DNA from 3 places in the Bacillus sp. KICET-3 genome. Region 3 is predicted to be linked to each of the others. Evidence: riboswitches for the same ligand, from Rfam matches in the RefSeq annotation. Region 3 holds a riboswitch; each other region holds the start of a gene.
What was found. Region 3 has a riboswitch for S-adenosylmethionine ahead of R5H20_RS08915 (YezD family protein). Riboswitches for the same ligand answer to the same signal wherever they lie in the genome.
Positions count from the first base shown of each region.

Region 1: another riboswitch for S-adenosylmethionine. It lies ahead of R5H20_RS22560 (5-methyltetrahydropteroyltriglutamate--homocysteine S-methyltransferase); the one in region 3 lies ahead of R5H20_RS08915 (YezD family protein).
Region 2: another riboswitch for S-adenosylmethionine. It lies ahead of R5H20_RS06990 (methionine biosynthesis PLP-dependent protein); the one in region 3 lies ahead of R5H20_RS08915 (YezD family protein).

Region 1 is NZ_CP137345.1:4,415,455-4,423,073, reverse strand. It holds gene R5H20_RS22565 (glycosyltransferase family 39 protein) at 1-1,120, opposite strand, end outside; gene R5H20_RS22560 (5-methyltetrahydropteroyltriglutamate--homocysteine S-methyltransferase) at 1,256-2,386, opposite strand; SAM riboswitch class I at 2,458-2,569, opposite strand; gene R5H20_RS22555 (DUF3298 and DUF4163 domain-containing protein) at 2,900-3,583, shown strand; gene R5H20_RS22550 (chorismate--pyruvate lyase family protein) at 3,682-4,206, opposite strand; gene R5H20_RS22545 (LacI family DNA-binding transcriptional regulator) at 4,386-5,360, opposite strand; gene R5H20_RS22540 (ABC transporter substrate-binding protein) at 5,595-6,893, shown strand; gene R5H20_RS22535 (carbohydrate ABC transporter permease) at 6,905-7,619, shown strand, end outside.
Region 2 is NZ_CP137345.1:1,388,434-1,396,052, reverse strand. It holds gene R5H20_RS07000 (DUF819 family protein) at 1-540, shown strand, start outside; gene metC (cystathionine beta-lyase) at 594-1,769, opposite strand; gene R5H20_RS06990 (methionine biosynthesis PLP-dependent protein) at 1,766-2,884, opposite strand; SAM riboswitch class I at 2,951-3,068, opposite strand; gene R5H20_RS06985 (esterase family protein) at 3,332-4,048, shown strand; gene R5H20_RS06980 (YjcG family protein) at 4,114-4,623, shown strand; gene R5H20_RS06975 (GNAT family N-acetyltransferase) at 4,633-5,052, shown strand; gene R5H20_RS06970 (GtrA family protein) at 5,296-5,691, shown strand; gene galU (UTP--glucose-1-phosphate uridylyltransferase GalU) at 5,720-6,610, shown strand; gene galE (UDP-glucose 4-epimerase GalE) at 6,607-7,593, shown strand.
Region 3 is NZ_CP137345.1:1,761,195-1,768,813, forward strand. It holds gene R5H20_RS08900 (dihydroorotate dehydrogenase) at 1-842, shown strand, start outside; gene pyrF (orotidine-5'-phosphate decarboxylase) at 811-1,530, shown strand; gene pyrE (orotate phosphoribosyltransferase) at 1,527-2,159, shown strand; SAM riboswitch class I at 2,350-2,455, shown strand; gene R5H20_RS08915 (YezD family protein) at 2,571-2,675, shown strand; gene R5H20_RS08920 (phosphoadenylyl-sulfate reductase) at 2,763-3,464, shown strand; gene R5H20_RS08925 (sulfate permease) at 3,476-4,540, shown strand; gene sat (sulfate adenylyltransferase) at 4,566-5,702, shown strand; gene cysC (adenylyl-sulfate kinase) at 5,719-6,312, shown strand; gene cobA (uroporphyrinogen-III C-methyltransferase) at 6,470-7,243, shown strand; gene R5H20_RS08945 (sirohydrochlorin chelatase) at 7,245-7,619, shown strand, end outside.

The sequences.
Region 1 (7,619 bases), 2.0 Mb from region 3:
GCCACATCGTCCAGAAAATCGTTTCATTCGTTGTGTCATTGAATTTTCTTTGACCGCGAAGGCCTGTGATCAGTAAGGCGATAATCCCGAACAGTACAAACGGAATCAGCCAGCTTGCCTGACCTGAAAGCTCAGATTGGAACAATCTCAGCGGCCCCGGTGTGCCTGTGCCGAATGAGCCTGCACCGTTTCGGCCGCCTCCGGGACCGCCGCCGCTTGGCGGAGTCATCTGTCCGTTTGAGGAAGATGAACTGCTGCTAGCTGTGCTGCTTTGCTGCTCTTGGTTCGATTTCTTTTGTGTTTGATCGGAAGCCGCTTTGCCCCCGCCTGCTCCGGACTGTCCCGTCAGACGCTGGACTCCGTTGTAGCCGAAGGCGAGCTCCAGGACAGAGTTCGTCTGGCTGCTTCCGATATAAGGCCGCGAGCTTTCCGGCTGGCTGTCAACGACGACTGCCCATGATACGGAAACCGCCGCAAGAACGATGACCGATGTAATCAGAGACACAATTTTTTTGCGAATCGTCGTCTTTGCTGCAATCAGATAAAACAGCATAAATGCAGGTAACACCATGTATGCTTGCAGCATCTTGACGTTAAAGCCGACGCCGACCATGAAGAAGGATGCGAGCAGCCACGATATTTTTCCTGTGCGGACGGCTTTAAACAGCATCCATGTTGCAATCATCAAACAAAGGACGAGAATGCTGTCGACGTTGTTTGTGTGGCTGACAGCGACGGCAATCGGTGTACACGCCATAACGAGTGCGGAAATTCTTGCTGCCGTTTTTCCAAAAGTAGGTTTTACAATGAAGTAGAGCAGTGCTACGGAAATGACTTCCGCAATTCCTTCGGGAAGCACGACGCTCCAGCCGTGCACGCCGAACACAAGCGCGAAAAGCGTCTGTACCCATAGTGCGACCGGCGGTTTATCGACGGTTACAAAACCTCCCGGATCAAAAGAAGCGTAAAAGAAGTTGTGAAAGCTTTGCGTCATACTCGTAACGGCTGCTGTGTAGTAGGCGTTGTCTGTATCGCTGTTCCAGATGCCGTACAGGTTGAGCGCTGCGGATAATAAGAGAATGAGAACTAGGAATATATCAATTTTCCTTTTCTTTATCATGATTCGATCACCTCACTAACAAGCATTATAGAAGCCAAATATGATCAAACTATGAACAAATCAAGAAGGATTTTTAAAAGAAGACATAAAAAAAGCCATACCTGATATCAGGTATGGCTTGAAACATGTCCTTATTTATTTCCAAACGTCTTCGGCAATTTCGATCACATGACGCAGTTTTTCCCACTGCTGTTCTTCGGTCAGCAGGTTGCCCTCTTCCGTTGAAGCAAAGCCGCACTGCGGGCTTAAGCACAGCTGGTTCAGATCGGCATAGCGGGACGCCTCTTCAATGCGCCGCTTAATATCATCCGGGTTTTCAAGCTCGCCGAATTTAGATGTAATTAAACCGAGGACGATTTGCAGGTCTTTCCGTTTCACGAAGCGAAGCGGTTCGAAGCCGCCAGAGCGCTCGTCATCGAATTCAAGGAAGAGTCCGTCAAGGTTCAGTCCGTCGAAAATCGTTTCAGCCGCAGCGTCGTATCCGCCTTCTGCCACCCATGTTGACTGGAAGTTTCCGCGGCAAATATGCATTGTGACAGTCAAATCATCGGGACGTCCTTCGATTGCTTCGTTGATCGTATTGGCAAAGGATTGGCGCAGCTCATCAGGCTGGCGGCCGAACGCCTTGATTTGCTCATGTCCCTTTTCTGAGAAAAATACGGACCAGGCCGTATCATCAAGCTGCAAATAGCGGCAGCCGGCATCATAGAACGCGCGGATCGCTTTTTTGTAAGCCTGCGCCACATCGTGATGGAACTCATCAAGATCCTCATACGGACTTTCTTCCAGCTTTCCTCTGAAAAACAGCATATTCGGGCTCGGGATCGTCATTTTCGGCGTATGCGTCCCTGCAATACTATGAAGAAATTGATAATCTTCCAGCATCGGATGGTTTGTAAAGTCGACTTTGCTGGTTACTTTAATGCCGCGCGGTTTCGTTACGACATTGTGAAATTGAATTCCTTTGTCTGCTACAAAGCCTTCAACACCGTCAAGACCTTCGAGAAAATCGAAATGCCACCAGGAGCGGCGGAATTCGCCGTCCGTTACGGCTTTCAGGCCGATTTCTTTTTGTTTTTCGACAATGCGCTTGATCTCTTCGTTTTCGACTTCGCGCAATTGTTCCGCGGTAATTTCGCCGTTTGCTTTTTGCAGGCGCGCTTTTTTAACAGGCTCAGACCTGAGCAGGCTGCCCACCTGATCCGCCCTGAACGGTCCTATTTTTCTTCCTTGCGTTTGCTGCAATACATCGGTTGATTGTGACATGCTTCATCCCTCTTTCTTTATTAACATAAAAAAGCTCTTCCCGATAAGGAAGAGCTTGGTAGACAATCTCCTCCTTATCTTCAAGAGCACAGCCGTGCTCTTAAGGAATTAGCACCATTCTGTCAAAAAGACAGCGGTTGCCGGGTTTCACAGGGCCAGTCCCTCCACCACTCTTGATAAGGAAAACCTTTTTATGCGATTTTTATAATAATTTTAATATTAATACTTTTTGCGAAAATGTCAATGGGTTTTGATATTTATCGCTAAGAACGCGATTTATGCAAGTTCCTCAAGCTTATGTCCAGCCGTTTTGAAACAAACCCTGCCGAAATATCAGGAAGGTGATGAATGAACAATTGAGGAGGAATAATCGTTCGCAGATTCGGTTTCATTTTAATTAAGACCGAATTTTTTTATTGAAACGAAAACTTTTTCACGGGGCTGTCAGTCTTACATGTGTACCCGTTTTGAAAATGGGTAATATAACAATGAAACGAAAAAGGAGGCCATATGATGAACAGCAAACCGTTTTTCAAAGCAGCGGCGATCATGCTCTCAGGGCTATTAATGCTGATATTGTACAGCGGAGCGGCGATTCCTTCGGCTCAAGCGGCGAACGGGACAAAACCGGTGGTGACGAGCCATACATACAAAAACGTAAAGGAATTGAAGTACCCGCAGGTTAAAAACGTTGGCAGCAGATCTCTGCAAAACAAAATCAACAAAGACTTTAAAAACTATATTGACCAATCCTACAAAGACTATCTGAAAAACAAAAAAGACGGCCAACAGCACGGGTACCAAACGGCATACCAAACGTCTTTTGACGTCAAATATCTGACCGGCGAAAAGATCAGCATCCTGACGAAAAACTACGTGTACTCCGGCGGGGCGCACGGCAATACAGCCGTCCGCTCGTTCAACTACGATTTAAAATCAAAAAAACGCGTCTATCTGACAGACGTATTAAACAAAAAATCAAAAATCGATAAAACGAGAACATACATTTACAAATACATTCAAAAGCATCAGGACACGTTTTTCCCGGATGTGAAGAAAAAAGACATCGTCCTTCTTCAAAACACGGCATTCCACTTTACAAAAGACGGGATTGCGATCGTGTTCCAGCAATATGACGTCGCACCTTATGTCGCCGGAACCCCGGTTGTTGCCGTTCCGAAAACGGTGTATCAATAAATGACAGCCCCTGTTTCGCAGGGGTTTTTGTTTTGAGGAGAGAAGGAATGAGGAGTTTTTGGAAGCCCTTTCATAAAACGGTAACTGACGGGCATGATTCAGCCCGCTGTCAGTCTGCAGATTTTTTCTAAATCAAACAGTTCGGAGACGTGGAAGATGCACTGCTGTCCGCTGATGATCTGGTATCGCTTAAAAACGTATTCCCTGTCTGTTGAAACAGGCACAAGGTGTGTAAAGTGTTTGCCAAGGGACTTACCGGTGCTGAAGATTTCACGCCTTGACTCCAGTTCGGAAATGATTTTGCCGATGGGGAGCCGTTCTTCTTTCAGATATCGTTTAACGGCTGGCGGCAATGCATTTGTTTTGACATAGACATAATTAAATGACAAATAATCATCGCCCCGTTTCAATGAGGAGGTCCTGAATAAAATCTTATCATCAGGCTGAAACAGCTTTGCTTCCTCAGCGGACAGATGATCGTAATCGACATAGGCCTGCCGGAAAACTTCAATATCAACCTTGCCGCCTATCAATGTTTCGATTGCCTTGGTTGTTGAACCATCCGTTTTGGTCAGCATCTCTTTCACAAGGGAAGTAAGCGATTCAGGCAGAACTTTGCTCATTTCCAATTATGGCACCTCCACACAAAGATAGAATATTTTGAAAACTTGTACTATACATTATCACACAGAGGGTGGTTTGTCTAGAAATAAAAGTTAAAATTTATCTTATTTTTACAAAAGTCAGAGGGGGGTACAGGAGAGATGAAGGCTGCAAATCTCTCCGTAACATGATGCGAATATTAAGTGGTTTCACCTTCCAGAACCTTAACAGGCAAATAGGTTTCCAGCGGCAAATCATCGAATTCGCCTTCAATGGCTTTGGACAAAATCTCGATGGCCGTCTTGGAAATGAGTTCGATCGGCTGCTGGATGGTTGTCAATTCCGGGAGGATGGACTGAACCGCTTCCGTTCCGTCGTAGCCGATTACCTTTAATTGCCCGGGAATGTCTTTTCTGCGTTTTTTTGCTTCGGTGATGACTGTAGCTGCCATGAGGTCATCGCTGGCAAAAATGCCGTCAGCTGCAGGCTGTTCATCAAACAGTTTTGAGATGATTTCCCGGTAATTTTGATGAAAGGGAACTTCATATGTAATCGGCTGTCTCCCGTGTTGTCGCATCACATCTTCATATGCTTTTCTTCTAAGATTTGCCGGTGTTTTCAGCTCAATTGGTCCGTTGATATGGATGATGTGCCGGCAGCCTTTTGCAATTAACAGTTCTGTCGCTTTTCTTCCTCCGTCATAGTTATCGGAGCCGATGACGGGAATCGTTTCCGACAAGTAATGGTCGATGGCGACAATCGGCAGGTTTTGCCGATGATAATTTAAAATTCCCCTGTTGTAAGTCACGGCGATGACGCCGTCCACTTGATTTCGCATCAGCATTTCCAAGTATTTTTCTTCTTTGTCTTTGCGGTTTAAGCTGTTGCAAAGCAGCAGTTTGTAGCCCATGGCAGCGCAGATGCTCTCAATATGAAAGGCCAGTTCGCCGAAAAACGGGTTGCTGGAGTTAGGGATGATGAGCCCTATTAAATGAGTTCGTTTACGAAATAAAGAGCGGGCCAAATCGTTTGGAAAGTAATTGATTTCTTCCATCGCTTTATAGACTTTTTCTTTTGTTTTTTCACTAATATAGCCGCGGTTATTTAATACCCGCGATACGGTTGTTGGTGAAACTCCCGCTTTTTTTGCAACGTCGTGAATGCTAGGCTTCATTCCCTTTTCCCCCTGCTATTTTTACTGAAATGGCTTACAATTCTCGTCACGCACTTATTTTAGAGAATCGGGCCGATATGTGCAAGAAAATGCCACGATTATGAGAAATGTACCGGGATGAATAATTGGGGAAAAAATATGTCAACCGGTTGACATATGAAACCGGTTGACATACAATTCACTTGAAAGCGCTTTTATTTGTTGATTTATGAAAAATGGGGGGAAGTGACAAAGATGAAAAGGTGGCTCTTCGGAGTTTTTTCGTTGTTGCTGGTGTTTGCGATGTTGGGCTGCAGCAATAGCAAAGGTGCAAATGGCCAAGATGGGAAAACGCTTACGGTGTGGGTGCACGTATCTGATGATAGTGAAGAAGGAAAGGTCTATCAAAAGCGGGTGGACGCTTTTAATAAAAAGTATGCCTCTGAAAACGTCGAGGCCAAAATTGATTTCATCCCCAGAAGCGGAAACGGCGGCGGATATGAAGACAAAGTGAACGCGGCGCTGACAACGAACACCCTGCCGGATGTGATCACTTTGGATGGACCGAACACGGCGGCTTATGCGAAATCCGGCGTAATTGCGCCATTGGATGAGTATATCAAAGACCAGGATGATTTATTGCCGAGCATTAAGCAACAGGGAACCTACCAGGGGAAACTGTATGCGATCGGCGTCAGCGAATCATCGGTCGGTATTTACTATAACAAAAAAATGCTGAAGGACGCCGGCGTTGACTTGAAAACGCTGCCAACGGTTGAGAATCCATGGACGTGGGACGAATTCCTTGAGCTTTGCAAAAAGCTGAAAAATAAATATGACAAACCGGCCATCGATATGCAGTTGCAGTCAAAAGACGAAATGCTGACCTATGCGCTTTTGCCATTTGTTTGGTCGGCTGGCGGCGATGTCCTTTCAAAAGATGGCAAGAAAGCGGAGGGTGTTTTTAACGACAAACTGACCGTTGAAGCGATGACATTTATTCAAACAATGCTGAAAGAGGGTTATACGACCCGGACTCCAGTTAAGCAGGCGTTTGAAACGGAAAAATATCCGATGAAAATGAGCGGTGTCTGGACGGTAACCGACATGGAAACAAATTTTCCTAATGTCGATTATGGTGTGATGCCGTATCCTGTTTCGCCAAAAACAAAAAAGCTTGTGTCCCCTTCAGGAAGCTGGCAGTTCGCCATGACACAGACGTCTGAAAACAAGGAATGGGCGGCAAAATTGGTCAATTGGATGACAAACAAGGAATCCAACCTGGAATTGAGCCGTTCGATCGCCGCGCTGCCTGTGCGCTATTCATCAGAGAAAGTGCTGGCAAAAGAATTCTCAGCTGAAATGAATGTCTTCTTGCAGCAGCTGAAAGAAACGGGGCATGCACGACCGGTGACACCGGCATATCCACAGGTGACGCGCGCATTTCAGCAAGCAATCGATGACATCAGCTTCTTTGATCAGCATCAGGATATTCAATCGGTTCTGGATACGCGTGCAAAAGAAATGCAATCAGCCATCGATAAGGCAAACTAGAAGGTGGAGCCATGAATAAAATTCCGTTGAAAGAAGCAAGGACGGCCTTTCCGCTGAAAAAAGTCCCTGCCAGTAAAATAGGGTGGCGGGACAATGTGCTGGCCTATACATTTTTAGGTCCGGCCTTGCTGATTTTGTCAGTGTTTCTCGTGATTCCTTCGATTATGGCGGTTTACTACGCATTTACAGATTATTATTTGTTAACACCTGACCTGCGCAAGTTTGTCGGTTTTGACAACTTTATCAAATTGTTCAAAGACCCTATTTTCTTGAAAAGTTTGAGCAACACATTGAAATTTGTTGTCCTTGTGATTCCATTACAGATCGGGGCCGCTCTCGGGCTGGCCCTTCTGTTGAATAAAAAGCGCAAGGCCAATACGTTTTTCAAAGTCGCATACTTTAGCCCTGTCGTCATGTCGCTTGTTGTCATCTCCGTTTTGTGGCTGTACTTGCTGAATCCGAATGAAGGAATGATAAATAACGTACTGACGCATGTCGGTTTACCGCCACAGCCGTTTTTGACAAGTCCTAATCAGGCGATCTTTACAATTGTTTTCGTTTCAGTCTGGCAGGGAGCCGGATTTCAGATGCTGATTTTTTTAGCGGGCCTGCAAAACATTCCCGGAGATGTCTACGAGGCGGCGCAATTGGATGGTATGAATAAATGGCAGCGGTTTATTTATATTACATTGCCTTTGTTGAAACCGACGTCGGTTTTTATCTTTA
Region 2 (7,619 bases), 370 kb from region 3:
GCATTCGCGATTGTTGCCGTTTCAGTTAAAGCGGCTTCTTTTTTTAAAGGGCTTTTCCCATCTGACGGCGGGTCGGTTTTTATTCAGTTTTTATCCGGAATTCTCGGCGATCAGTTTCTGCTTCTGACAACGCTGACGCTTTCCGCGACGTTTGCTTTTCCCCGCTACTTTCAAAAGCTTCGCGGTGCACAGGAAATCGGCACTTATCTGATTTATTTATTTTTTGTCGTGATCGGCATTCCTGCGGACTTGCGAATCATCCTGACGAATGCGCCTCTCCTTTTAGCGTTTGTTTTTGTCGTTGCGATGACCAACCTGTTGGTTTCATTGGCGGCCGGCAAGGCGCTCCGCTTTCGGCTCGAAGAGATTCTCCTGGCCTGCAACGCCGCAGTCGGCGGTCCGACCACTGCAGCGGCGATGGCGATCGGGAAAGGCTGGCGCGAGCTTGTCGCCCCGATCATGCTGGTCGGGACGTTCGGCTACCTCATTGGCAACTATGTCGGAACCTTCATGGGGACCTGGTTTGCCAGTCTGCTTTAAAACGAATAAAGGCCGGGGTGTTCAGCAAATTCCCGGCCTTTTCGCTTGCCCGCTCATGACCGGGCAAGCGTCCCTGCTGCAGCTTGCAAGGCTTGCGCAAAATCTTCCTGCAAATCATCCGCGTTTTCCACACCGACGCTGAGCCTCAGCAGGCCATCGGTAATTCCCCGCTTTTCCCGCTCTTCTTTCGGCATTGCGGCATGTGACATTTTCGCCGGATAGGAAAGGATCGACTCAACCGCCCCCAAGCTGACGGCAAAAACCGGAAGAGTAACATTCTCCACGACTTTTTTAACGGCTTCAGCATTCTCCAGCTCAAAAGAGAGAACCGCGCCGGCGCCGTTTGACTGGTGCTTATGCACAGAGGCGCCCGGATGTGAAGATAGCCCCGGATAATACACCTGCTTGACAGCCGGGTGGTCTGCAAAAAATTCGGCGAGCTGCTGAGCTGTTCGGCTTGCTTTTTCGAGGCGCACCTGGAGCGTTTTTAATCCTCTTAGGACGAGCCAGCAGTCCTGCACGCCGAGAACCGCTCCGAAAGAGTTTTGCAGCTTATAGAGAGCTTCACCGAGCTTTTCATCTTTGACGGCGGCAAGACCTGATAAGACATCGCTGTGCCCGCTTAAAAATTTCGTCGCGCTGTGCAGGACGATATCAACACCAAGCTCAAGCGGCCGCTGAAGCGCCGGGGTCATAAACGTGTTGTCAAGGAAAGTCAGACAGCCGTGCGCTTTGGCAAGCTTGACGACGCCCCTGATATCCGTGATCCCGAGCGTCGGGTTCGAAGGGGTTTCAAGATAAATCACCTTTGTGTTTTCCTTGATGTTTAGTGCAATTTCATTTAAATCGGTCATATCGACAAAAGTATGCTCAATACCAAAGCGGCTCAATACATCGGTAATCATCCGGTACGTGCCGCCGTAGACATCTTTTGTGACCAGAACGTGATCTCCTTTTGATAAAAGCAAAAAAGCGGTGGAGATGGCGGCCATGCCTGAAGAAAAAGCAAACCCGCGCGCCCCGCCTTCAAGCTCGGCGATCGCGTCTTCAAGCGCTTTTCTCGTCGGAGTCCCGGAACGGCTGTAATCATATTCGCCGAACTGGTCAAACGAGCTTTGATGAAAGGTCGATGCGTGCTGGATCGGCACGCTGACGGCTCCTGTTGCTCCGTCTGTTTTTGATTGGTTGTGTACGAGTTTAGTTTCGAACGTCCAGCTCCCCTTGCTCATGCGTTGACCGCCTCCTCTTTTACTTTCTGCAATGCCTGCTTGAGGTCATGCTTCAAATCGGCTACATGCTCAATTCCGACCGAAAAGCGCAGCAGCCTGTTGCAGACGCCGTTCGCGATCCGGATGTCCTCGGGAATATCCATGTGGGTCTGTGTCGCCGGATATGTGATAAAGCTCTCAACCCCGCCCAGGCTTTCAGCAAAGCAGATCGTTTGCAAGCTTTTCAGAAACGGGTTGACCCATTCTTCTTTTTGAACGCGAAATGACAGCATCCCGCCTTTTCCTGGATAAAGAACGTCTGCAACCTCCTCCTGTTCCTCCAAAAACGCGGCGAGCTCCCGGGCGTTTTCCTGATGCTGCCTCATTCTGAGGGCAAGCGTCTTCATGCCTCTCATGAGCAGCCATGAATCAAACGGGGATAAAACAGCGCCGATGGCGTTTTGATGCTGAAACATTTCCTCTGACAGCTCTTCGCCTTTTGCCACGACGAGTCCAGCCAAAAGATCGTTGTGGCCGCCTAAATACTTTGTCGCACTGTGAATGACAAGATCAGCCCCAAGCTCAAGCGGCCTTTGCAAAACCGGGGTGTAAAACGTATTGTCCACAATCAGCAGCAGGCCGTGCTCCTTGGCGATTTCCGCGACTTTTTTAATATCGGTTTCCTGCATGAGCGGGTTTGTCGGGGTTTCTACAAAAAGCGCCTTCGTGTTTTCCGTGATTTTTGACTTGATACAGTCCTCGTCTGAGAAATCATCGTACAAAAAGCGCAGTCCGTATTTTTTCCATTCGTTTTCGAACAGGCGGTATGTCCCCCCGTATAAATCCGAGGAGACGATCAGCTCATCTCCGCTTTGAAACAGCGCCATAATCGTCTGAATGGCGGCCATGCCGGAACTGAACGCAAAGCCGCGCGTTCCGCCTTCGAGTTTTGCGATTGCGTCCTCCACAAGCTGTCTTGTCGGATTTTTTGTGCGGATGTAATCAAATCCGGTGGATTCTCCGATTCCTTTATGGCGGTATGCGGAGGAGAAATAAACCGGCGGATTGACGGTTCCCGTTATTTCATCGCTGCGGTTTCCGATTTGCGCCAGTGTTGTTTGTACATGTTCAGTCATATGACACCATCCTTTTAAAAGTAAAAACCCCTTCTTCATAAGAAGAAGGGGTTGGATAAACGCTTCCTCTTATCTTCCAAGCATGTCGCTTGCTGGATTTAGCACCTTGGTGCACTGACATTGTCAGGTGCAGCCGGTTGCTGAGGTTTCAAAGGGCCAGTCCCTCCACCTCTCGTGATAAGAATGTCTTTAATTTTCTGATTGTTCTTTACTTTACCCCAATTCAGGAGAATTTTCAAGAGCCTTTTTTGAATCTTTATCTCCTTGATATGATATGATGAAATCCCGGATCAGAAAAAGCTTGCCACATTGTAGCGGCAGACTAATGTAGTCCGGACGCAACCCGGGTCAGCCGAAAATTGCAGTTACGAAGAGAATTTTCGCACTATTCGTGTTACAATGTTGGAAACGTTAACAACCTACTTTCTGGAGGAATTCAGCTTGACTATGAAAACAGGAGTCATTCAGGAAAAAAAGCTTTACTCAAAAGAGCTCGGCGAAGAAATGGAGCTGTTGGTCTATTTGCCTTCCAGCTATTCCCCGCTCTACAAATACCATGTCATCATCGCCCAGGATGGTCATGACTATTTCCGTTTGGGCCGCATCAGCCGGCAGATCGAAGAACTGTTACACAACGGTGAAATTGAACGGTGCATCGTCATCGGCGTCCCTTACAAAAGCGTTCAGGAAAGAAGGCACACATACCATCCGGAAGGGCCGAAATTCGAAGCGTATAAGCGCTTTTTGGCACATGAACTGGTTCCTTTCGCAGACCGGGAATATCCAACATATCAAGTCGGACCTGGCAGGACGCTGATCGGAGATTCACTCGGGGGAACCGTGTCCCTCATGACTGCGCTCGATTACCCGAATATGTTCGGTAATGTCATTATGCAGTCCCCGTACGTCGACAGCCATGTGCTTGAAAAAGTCGAAACCTCCGCTTCGCTGCAGCTCATTTCGGTGTACCACCAAATCGGCGTAAAAGAAACCGAAGTCAAAACGACCGACAATCAAATTTTGGACTTTACCGCTCCAAATGAAAAACTGAAGGAGCTGCTTCAAAACGAGAACATGAACTATCACTTTGAAACATTTGACGGAGACCATAAGTGGACGTACTGGCAGCCTTTAATCACGCCCGCCTTAAAAAAAATGCTTTAGCTCTCCGTATCTAAGCTGATCTTTGATATACTAAAACCATATAAATTGTCTAAGGAGGGAACAAAATGAAATACGGTATTGTGCTATTCCCATCAAAAAAACTTCAGGACATTGCAAATTCCTACCGGAAACGCTATGATCCGAATTACGCTTTAATCCCGCCCCACCTCACATTAAGAACACCGTTTGAATCTTCTGAAGAAGATATCGGCAAAGTCGTTGCACACCTGAGAGAACTTTCTAAAGAGCTGAAGCCGATCAGGCTGAAAATTACAAAGTTCAGTTCTTTTGCCCCGGTCAATAATGTGATTTATATGAAAGCGGAACCGACAGCGGAATTAACGGAGCTGCATGAAAAAATGTACAGCGGCGTTTTGGAAGACAAGCCGGAGTATGCGTTTGTTCCCCATGTGACGATTGCCCAAAACCTTTCTGATGATGAGCATTCCGATGTCCTTGGAACGCTTAAAATGAGAGACGCGACACATGAAGAAATCATCGACCGCTTTCACCTGCTTTATCAATTGGACAACGGCTCTTGGACCGTTTATGAAACATTTATTTTAGGAGTGTGAAGACAACAAGTGAAATCCGTCATCGTCAAGAATGATCAGCAGCTTAAAGACGCTTTTTTTGTCAGAACAGAAGTATTTATCAAAGAACAGCATGTTTCACCGGAAGAAGAAATGGATCATCTCGAACAGGAATCTTCACACCTTGTCATCTATGACGGAAAAGAATCGGTCGGAGCCGGCCGCGTTCGCCTTGTTGACGGGTACGGAAAGCTGGAGCGAATCTGTGTTTTAAAAAGCCACCGTTCCTCAGGTATCGGCAATCTGATTATGGAGGCGCTGGAAACGGAAGCGAAAAAACAGGGCGCTTCCCGATTCATGCTGAACGCCCAGACACAAGCCGTTCCTTTTTACGAAAAACACGGCTACAAAGTCGCCTCCGAAGAATTTTTAGACGCGGATATTCCTCACGTCAAAATGATCAAAGAATAACTTCCCGCAAGGCGCGTAAAAGCGGGCTTCAGGTGCCGCACGCCGCCAATATCTCCTCCTGCGGGCCAATGAACCGTTCCACATCCGGAACGGTTTTTCTTTTCCCCCGCCCCTCAATATTTCATAGTTTGTTCATCTTTTGTTTATCGTTTATTCAACATTATTCGCTAAGGTTATGTGTAAGCTTTCAGGAAGGGTGCACAGCCCGTTTCTCCTGTTGGGAGGTAAAAATCGAATGCCGTTATGATGAAAACCAAATTCGCCACCTTATGCCGCTTCGGCACTGTCGGAGCCGGAAACACATTGATTGATTTCGGGGTATTTTTCCTGCTTACGGCGGTCAATGTCCCCTACCTTCTCGCACAGGTTTGTTCATATACCGCCGGCATGGCAAACAGCTATATCTGGAATCGCACGTGGACATTCCGGGTGAAAAAAAAGGTCCGCGGACAAGAGATTTTCCGTTTTCTCCTGATAAACCTTGCAGCTTCAGGGATCACCTTTCTTATCCTCTACGTTCTTCAAAAAGGGGGCTTGTCTCTCTTTTCCAGCAAAATCATAGCGACCCTCGGAGGAATGGTGATGAATTTTATCGGTAACCGCCTATGGGTGTTTCAAGAACCTGAAACAAATTCTTAAGAATTGAAATGAACAGGAGTGAATAATCATGACAATAAGAAAAGCCGTTATTCCCGCAGCCGGGTTGGGAACGAGATTTCTGCCTGCGACAAAAGCGCAGCCGAAAGAAATGCTGCCGATCGTTGATAAACCTGCCATTCAATATATTGTGGAGGAAGCCGTTCAATCAGGCATAGAAGATATTCTCATCATTACAGGAAGAAACAAGCGCTCGATTGAAGATCATTTCGACCGGTCTGCTGAGCTCGAACAGAATCTATTAAATAAAAACAAACATGATCTATTAAAAGAGATTCAGAACATTGCCGACTTAGCAAACATCCATTACATCCGCCAAAAAGAGCCGCTCGGACTCGGACACGCGGTTTTGTCGGCGCGGCATTTCATCGGTGATGAGCCGTTTGCCGTCCTGCTCGGCGACGACATCATGATCTCGGAAAAACCGGCCTTGCAGCAGCTCATCGACGTATATAAAGAATATAAAACATCTGTCATCGGCGTTCAGTGTGTCGAACCGGCCGATGTCTCCAAATACGGGATCATTCAGACAGCCACGCAGAAAAATAAAGTATATGACATCGAAGACTTGGTCGAAAAACCGGCTGTTCGAGAAGCGCCTTCGAATATCGCCGTCATGGGACGCTATATTTTAGAGCCATCCATTTTCCCTGTTCTTGAGCGTACCCAAAAAGGCGCGGGGAATGAAATACAACTGACAGACGCGTTAAGAGACATATGCCGGGAACAAAACATTTATGCCCGGCAGTTGGAAGGCAGCCGCTTTGATATCGGCGACAAGCTTGGCTGCTTTAAAGCAAGCATCGAAATGGGGCTCATGCGGGATGAGATGCGGCCGAAACTGCTGGCCTACATGGAGAATGTCCTCAAAAGAGAAACGCAGAAAGGAGCTTTACAATGAAGTCAGTGCTCGTAACCGGAGGAGCCGGATACATCGGAAGCCATACCGTTCTGGCATTAAAAAAACAAAACATAAACGCCGTTGTGCTTGACAACCTGTCCACAGGACACCGTGAAGCCGTTCACACCCCTCACTTTTACGAGGGTGATATCAGCGATCACGGATTGGTGACATCGATCATAAGAAAGCACGAAATTGATGCCGTCATCCATTTTGCGGCAAAAAGCCTTGTATCGGAATCAATTGAAAAACCGGAACTCTACTTCAGAGAAAATACAATAAAATCCTGTTCTTTCTTTGAACATATCATCAGTGAAGGCGTCAAACACATCGTGTTTTCATCAACAGCGGCCGTTTACGGCATCGCAGGGGACAAGCCGATCCGGGAAACCGCTCCGCTCCAGCCTGTCAACCCTTACGGCGAATCAAAACTGATGATTGAAAAATACCTGCATTGGGTCGGGAAAACGCATCATGTCAAATGGGCCGCTCTCCGCTATTTTAATGCGGCAGGCGCGGACATGGACGGGATCATCGGCGAAGACCACGATCCTGAAAGCCATCTCATCCCTCTCATCCTGCAGACGGCGCTTGGCCGCAGAGAAAAAATCTCAATCTTTGGCGATGATTATCCGACACCCGACGGGACCTGCATCAGAGACTATATTCATGTCCTCGATCTGGCGGCGGCCCATTTGTCAGCTCTTGATGCTTTGTATGAAGACAGACTGAAACAAAATGTTTATAATGTAGGGACAGGGGCCGGACATTCCGTGAAAGACGTGATGGAAACAGCTGAAAACGTCACGGAAAGAAACATCCCAAAACAAACGGACAAGCGCAGAGCGGGCGATCCCCAGGTGCTTGTGGCAGACAGCCGGGCGCTTCAGACAGATACCGGATGGAAGCCGAAATACAGCGATTTACAAACCATGATTCAAAGCGCTTGGGAGTGGCACAAAACACATCCGAACGGGTTTTGATATTCGCTTGTTTCCCGTCCAAACGG
Region 3 (7,619 bases):
ATGATCTTTCATGCCTCGGGGCGATCATGATCAAAGCGACAACGAGCGAGCCCCGCTTCGGGAATCCGACGCCAAGGGTCGCAGAAACACAAGCGGGCATGCTCAATGCGATCGGATTGCAGAATCCCGGTCTTCAGGCTGTCATGGAGCACGAGCTTCCGTGGCTGGAACAATTCGATACACCGATTATCGCCAATGTAGCCGGATCACAGCTTGAAGATTATGTGGAGGTTGCCGAAGAAATCAGCAAAGCTCCGAATGTCCACGCGCTTGAACTGAATATTTCCTGCCCGAATGTCAAAACAGGCGGGATCGCGTTCGGTACACGTCCGGAAATGGCAGCCGAGCTGACAAAGGCTGTTAAACAAGTGTCCAGCGTTCCGGTCTATGTCAAATTGTCTCCAAATGTCGCCAATATCACTGACATCGCCTTAGCCATTGAAGAAGCGGGGGCAGACGGTTTGACGATGATCAACACGCTGATCGGCATGAGGCTCGATCTGAAAACGGGCAAGCCGATTTTGGCAAATAAGACCGGAGGATTATCTGGCCCGGCCGTAAAACCGGTAGCCATCAGGATGGTTTATGAAGTCAGTCAGGCGGTAGACATCCCGATCATCGGCATGGGCGGCGTTCAGTCTGCGGAAGATGTGCTTGAATTCCTGCTGGCGGGGGCAAGCGCAGTCGCGGTCGGCACTGCCAATTTTGTCAATCCATTCGCCTGCCCGGAGATCATTGAAGAACTGCCGCGCGTTTTAGAAAAATACGGATACGGGTCTTTGACCGAATGCATCGGAAGGAGCTGGAAGCATGAACAATACGCCGCCAATCATCGCGCTTGACTTTGCATCTGCGCCGGAAACATTTGCGTTTTTGAACCGGTTTGACGGAGAGGAGCTTTTTGTGAAAGTCGGGATGGAGCTGTTTTATCAGGAAGGTCCTTCAATTCTTGAACAATTAAAACATAGAAACTGCCGCATTTTCCTTGATTTGAAGTGCCATGACATTCCGACGACCGTATATAAGGCAATGAAAAGGCTGGCGGGGTTTGGCGTCCATCTTGTCAATGTGCACGCTGCAGGCGGAAAACGGATGATGGAAGCCGCTCTTGAAGGTCTTGAGGCGGGGACGTCCGCCGGACAAAAACGTCCGTCATTAATCGCCGTAACACAGCTGACGAGCACATCTCCGGAAATGCTTCATGAGGAGCTCCTGATCAAAACGCCGCTTGCGGAAACCGTTCTTCACTACAGCAGGTTCGCAGAGGAAAGCGGGCTGGACGGCGTTGTCTGTTCCGTCCATGAAGCAGAGCGCATCTATCAGGAGGTATCTCCGTCGTTTCTGACTGTGACGCCTGGAATCCGGTTGGCTGATGATCAGAAAAACGACCAGGTCAGAGTAGCGACCCCGGCCGATGCAAAGGAAAAAGGCGTGTCGGCGATCGTTGTCGGCCGTTCTATCACCAAAGCTGAGGATCCGGTTGCTGCATATCAGAAAATAGTACGGGAATGGAAGGGGATCAAAGCATGAAAACAGAAATTGCAAGCCATCTTTTAGCGATCAAGGCGGTTTTCCTGCGGCCGAACGAGCCGTTTACATGGGCGAGCGGCATGCTGTCGCCGATTTACTGTGACAACCGTTTGACGCTGTCATATCCCGAAGTGAGGGATGATATCGCGTCAGGCCTCGCCGGGCTGATAAAAGACAAATTTCCGGAAGCGGAAATGGTCGCAGGCACGGCGACAGCGGGCATACCGCATGCCGCCCTTGCCGCTGACAGGCTCCGTTTGCCGATGTGCTATGTCAGAAGCAAACCGAAAGCGCACGGAAAAGGAAATCAAATTGAGGGGACGGTCAAGAACGGACAGAAAGTCGTTGTTATTGAAGATTTAATCTCGACGGGCGGAAGCGTGCTTGAAGCGGTTTCCGCTCTAAAAAAGGCCGGCTGCGATGTCCTCGGCGTCGCCGCCATCTTCACATACGGTCTTCCGAAAGCGGACATCGCCTTTAAGAATGCGGATGTCGAGTATCACACCCTGACCGATTACGATACATTGACGGAAACCGCGCTTGCCGGAGGATACATCAGTGAAGCCGATGCCGGAAAACTGAAAGAGTGGAAAGCAAATCCCGAGTCGAGAGCTTGGATTGAAAAATAAGAAAGCCGTCTCCCTTTTTAAGGGAACGGCTTTTTTAATTTGATGAAACCGCGGTTTTTCTGTTTTTTTCATGCTTTTGACCGGTTGAAATATAGTAAAATAGCATCATTTTTATTTTTCATTAATCCTATAAAAAAAGTCGGGTTGACTTTTGTTCGAATTGTGCTAAAATTTTAAAATAACAAAAGCAGACTTATCAAGAGCGGTGGAGGGACTGGTCCGATGAAACCCGGCAACCTGCGTGCAAGCGCAAGGTGCTACGTCCAGCAAAATGCGCTCATTTTGAGAGATAAGGAATATGTAAAGTTCCTCGTCTTTCTTTCAAATTTGGAAGAAAGATTTTAATTTTTTAGGGCAGAGGAGGAGCTGGCAATGAAAAGAGATGAGCAGCTCGAAAAAGTGATCATCAAAATGAAAGACATGCTGAAAGACATGAATTACGGATCCATCACATTCGTTGTTCAAGATGGAAAGGTCATTCAAATCGAAAAAAATGAAAAAATAAGATTGAAATAGCTGACTAGACAAACTAGAGGCGGTTTTCACAGAAGTTTTTTTCTGCTGGAAGCCGTTTTTTTGTTGGCGAAAAAGGGGGAACCGAAAATATTTACTTACAGTACATGGGAAGAACCAAAAATCGCTTTTCAAGAGGATGATTCATATAAAGGGGCATTATCGGTCCTGAAATGGGCGTACGGCCATTACGGGGATCAGCTCGTATACGCATGCAGCTTCGGAATCGAAGGGATCGTCCTGATTGATTTGATTTATAAGGTGAAAAAGGACGCCGTCATCGTATTTCTTGATACAGGTCTGCATTTTAAAGAAACGTATGACACGATTGAGGCTGTCAAAGAACGATATCCGGGCCTTCAGATTATCATGAAGAAACCGGAGCTTACGGTTGAACAGCAGGCTCAGCAATACGGGGACAAACTGTGGGAGACCAATCCGAATTTCTGCTGTGAAATGAGGAAGGTCATTCCACTCCGCGAGACGCTGTCAGCTTACCCGGCATGGCTGTCAGGGCTGCGCCGCGAGCAATCCGAAGGGCGGAGAAAGACGAACTTTTTAAATAAAGACGAAAAATTCAAGTCTATCAAAGTCTGTCCGCTCATCCATTGGACATGGAAGGATATTTGGAGATATGTGACAAAACACGATCTGCCGTACAACCCGCTCCATGACAAAGGATACCCGAGCATCGGCTGCGCGCCGTGCACCTCTCCGGCTTTTACGATAGACGATCTCCGCTCCGGCCGCTGGAATGGATCAAATAAAACAGAATGCGGATTACACGAGTAAGGAGATGAGTTATGGAACTTGCCGCCATTTTATTTAGCATGTTTTTTGCGATGAACATCGGAGCGAGCGGTGCAGCGGCTTCCATGGGCATCGCCTACGGATCTGAAGCGGTGAAAAAAAAGCTTCACGCGCTCTTGATCTGTGCGGCCGGCGTTCTCTCCGGAGCCGTCATCGGCGGGGGGAACGTCGTGAAAACGATTAGTTCGGGCATCATTCCCGAGCGGGTGATTTCGCTTGAAATCGTCTGCATTATCATCGGGTCCGCCGCCTTGTCGCTTTTTATCGCAAATGTTCTCGGCATCCCGCTTTCAACGAGTGAAGTGACAGTCGGATCTGTCGTCGGAGTAGGTGTCGCATATCAAGTTTTGTTTGTCAAATCTTTGTTTGTCATCGTCCTGTTCTGGGTAGTCGTTCCGGTCGCAGCTTTTTCTTTTACCTTTGCCATGGCAAAGTTTATGAAGAAAACAATAAAGCGCCGCGCTGCGGGGAACAAAGCGAAGATTTTGACGGTTCTGCTGTTAATCAGCGGATTTTTTGAGGCTTTTTCAGCGGGAATGAACAATGTCGCGAACGCTGTCGGCCCTTTGGTGGCGGCACATGTTTTGACAGTCGGGGAAGGAACGCTGTACGGCGGACTGTTTGTCGCGCTCGGCGCCCTTTTATTGGGCCGCCGCGTTCTTGAAACAAACGGCAAAAAGATTACCAGATTTTCAAAAGGAGAAGGAATCCTTCTTTCAAGCACGGGAGCCGGGCTTGTCATTCTCAGTTCCATGTTCGGCCTTCCCGTTCCGCTCGCACAGGTGACATCATCGTCTATTATCGGGATGGGCATGGCGAAAAACGGCGGCAATGTTTTTCATAAACAGGTGGTCAAAACGATGCTGAAAGTGTGGATCGTATCGCCGTTCCTTTCATTAAGCCTGTCTTATATGCTGGTCAGCCTTTTATTAAAAGGAGACTATTATGCTCTCATCGTCGTTACGAGCGTTCTTTTGGCATCTGTCGGGACGATCAGCCTGGTGAGGGCAGTGAAAAAAGAACATAGCTCCGTCCATGAACAGGGCGGGGGAATTTAAACATCTAGTAGGGGGAAATAATGTTATGAGTTTAGCGCCACACGGCGGTGTATTGGTTATCCGCGTCAATGAAGCATATGATGTTCAACATATCGCACTGGAAATCGAACTTGATTTGATCGCTTTTGCCGATTTGGAGCTGGTTGGAATCGGTGCATACAGCCCGATCCAAGGCTTTTTAACAGAAAAAGACTACCTATCAGTCGTTGAAAATATGAGACTTGCAGGCGGTCAAGTCTGGACGCTTCCGATCAGCCTTCCCGTCAACGAACGAAAAGCCGCCGAGCTAAAAATCGGCGATACCGTCCGTCTCACATATCAAGGGGAAACATACGGGGTCATTGACATCGAAGACATCTATACGCCCGACAAGAAAAAAGAAGCGGTCAACGTCTATAAAACCGATGATCTCAACCATCCGGGCGTAAAAAAATTGTTTGAACGGGGAAACGTCTATGTCGGCGGCCCGATTACACTCATCAAACGCAGCGAAAAACAGTTTCCCGCTCATACGTTCGAACCGGCGGAGACAAGACGGAAGTTTGCCGAGCTCGGCTGGAAAACGATTGTCGGATTCCAAACCCGGAATCCGGTGCACAGAGCGCATGAATACATCCAAAAAACCGCGCTGGAAACCGTCGACGGACTTTTCCTCAACCCGTTAGTCGGGGAAACCAAATCAGACGATATTCCGGCAGACGTCCGGATGGAAAGCTATCAAGTGCTTCTTGACGGATACTACCCGAAAGACCGCGTCTTCCTCGGCGTCTTTCCGGCAGCCATGCGCTATGCAGGCCCGAAAGAGGCGATCTTCCACGCGCTCGTCAGAAAAAATTACGGCTGTACCCATTTCATCGTTGGAAGAGATCATGCGGGAGTCGGCGATTATTATGGAACATATGAGGCACAGGAGCTGTTCGATCAATTCACACCTGAAGAAATCGGCATCACGCCGCTGAAATTTGAACACAGCTTTTACTGCAATGTATGCGGCTCGATGGCGACGGCGAAAACATGCCCTCACGACAAAGAACACCATGTCATTTTGTCCGGCACAAAGGTACGGGGAATGCTGAGAAACGGCGAATTCCCGCCAAGCACATTCAGCCGTCCTGAGGTCATTCAAACATTAATCAAAGGCTTAGCGGCCGGAGTTTCTTAAAAAAGGGGGGAGACTGTTGGTGAATAAAGACATCGTTTGGCATGAAGCATCCATTACAAAACAGGAATATCACGAAAAAAACAAGCATAAAAGCTCGATCATTTGGCTGACGGGTTTAAGCGGATCGGGGAAATCGACAATTGCCAACGCAGCCGCCCGCCAACTGTTTGAAGAAGGCTTTCAGGTCACAGTGCTTGACGGTGATAATGTCAGACACGGCCTGAACAAAGATCTCGGTTTTTCCGATGCGGACCGTAAAGAAAACATCCGCCGGATCGGCGAAGTCGCCAAGCTGTTCGTCGAACAGGGCACGATCGTGATTACGGCGTTTATTTCTCCTTTTAAAGAAGACCGCGATCTGGTCAGACAGCTCGTCGAGAAAAACGAGTTCCATGAAGTGTATGTCAAATGTGATTTGGCAACGTGTGAGCAAAGAGATCCGAAGGGCTTGTACAAAAAAGCGAGAAACGGAGAAATTCCATTTTTCACGGGAATCGATTCACCATACGAAGAACCGGAAGCGCCTGAACTCGTACTCGATACGGGGAGTCATGACCGGAACGAGTGCAAAGACCGGCTCGTCGAATATGTGAAAGCGCAAGCGAAATAAAAACCGAAAACGCGTGAATAGGAAAGTGCAGCAGATGCACTTTCCTATTTCATAAAGAAAACGTTTGGTACCTGTGATATTTTCAACAACCGAACGCTTTCTTTATGATTTATAATGAAGAGAAAAGATTTTGATTCGATCGGGGGAAAGAAACAAAATGGGGAAAGTGTATATCGTTGGGGCAGGTCCTGGAGACCCCGATTTACTGACAATCAAAGCTTTAAAAGCCATCCAAAAAGCCGATGTTATTTTATATGACCGGCTTGTCAATAAACAGATTTTACAGCATGCAAAAGCGGGGGCAGACCTGATCTACTGCGGAAAACTTCCCGATTATCACATGATGAAGCAGGAGATGATCAACCATTTTCTCGTCAAATATGCGAAAAAGGGAAAAACCGTAGTCAGGCTAAAAGGGGGAGATCCTTTCGTGTTCGGCAGAGGCGGCGAGGAAGCTGAAAGCCTCGCAGAGAACGGGATTTCTTTTGAGATCATTCCGGGAATCACCTCGGGGATCGCAGCCGCGGCGTATGCCGGCATTCCCATGACCCACCGGGAGGCGAGCTCAAACGTTGCGTTTGTGACAGGCCACTATAAAGAAGAAGAAGACTTTGAAGAGAAATGGAAAGCGCTGGCGACGGGAATCGATACCCTTGTCATTTATATGGGGATCAAAAACGTCAAGCAAATCGAAAGGCTGTTAATAGAAAACGGCCGCGACCGGTCGACACCGGCGGCTTTCATTCATTGGGGGACGACAAACAAGCAGAAAACGGTGCTTTGCACGGTTGAGTCGCTTGCCGCAACCGTTGAAAATGAAAAAATTTCCAATCCGAGTCTCATCGTCGTTGGTGATGTGGTCAATTTCAGCTCCCGTTTAAACTGGTTTGAAAACGGACTGAAAAATAATGAATTAAGCGAGGCGCTTTAAGATGAAACAAGCGATACTGTATATCGGCCACGGCAGCCGTCTGACAAAAGCCCAAAAAGAAGCAGCCGCATTTTTGGAAAGCTGTAAACAACATATGTCTGCGCCCATTCAGGAAATCTCATTTTTGGAGCTTGCAGAACCTGATATTGAAACGGGATTTAAAGCCTGCGCGGAAAAAGGCGCGACACATATCGCAGCGGTTCCGCTTTTGCTTTTGACCGCCGCACATGCCAAACAAGACATCCCCGAGGAAATCGCGCGAGCGTCTTCGCGATATCCTTCCATCCATGTCACTTACGGCAAACCGATCGGCGTCGATCAGGAAGTCGTCAAAGCCGTTTTCACACGGATTGAAGAAACGGGAGTTCCTTATGAA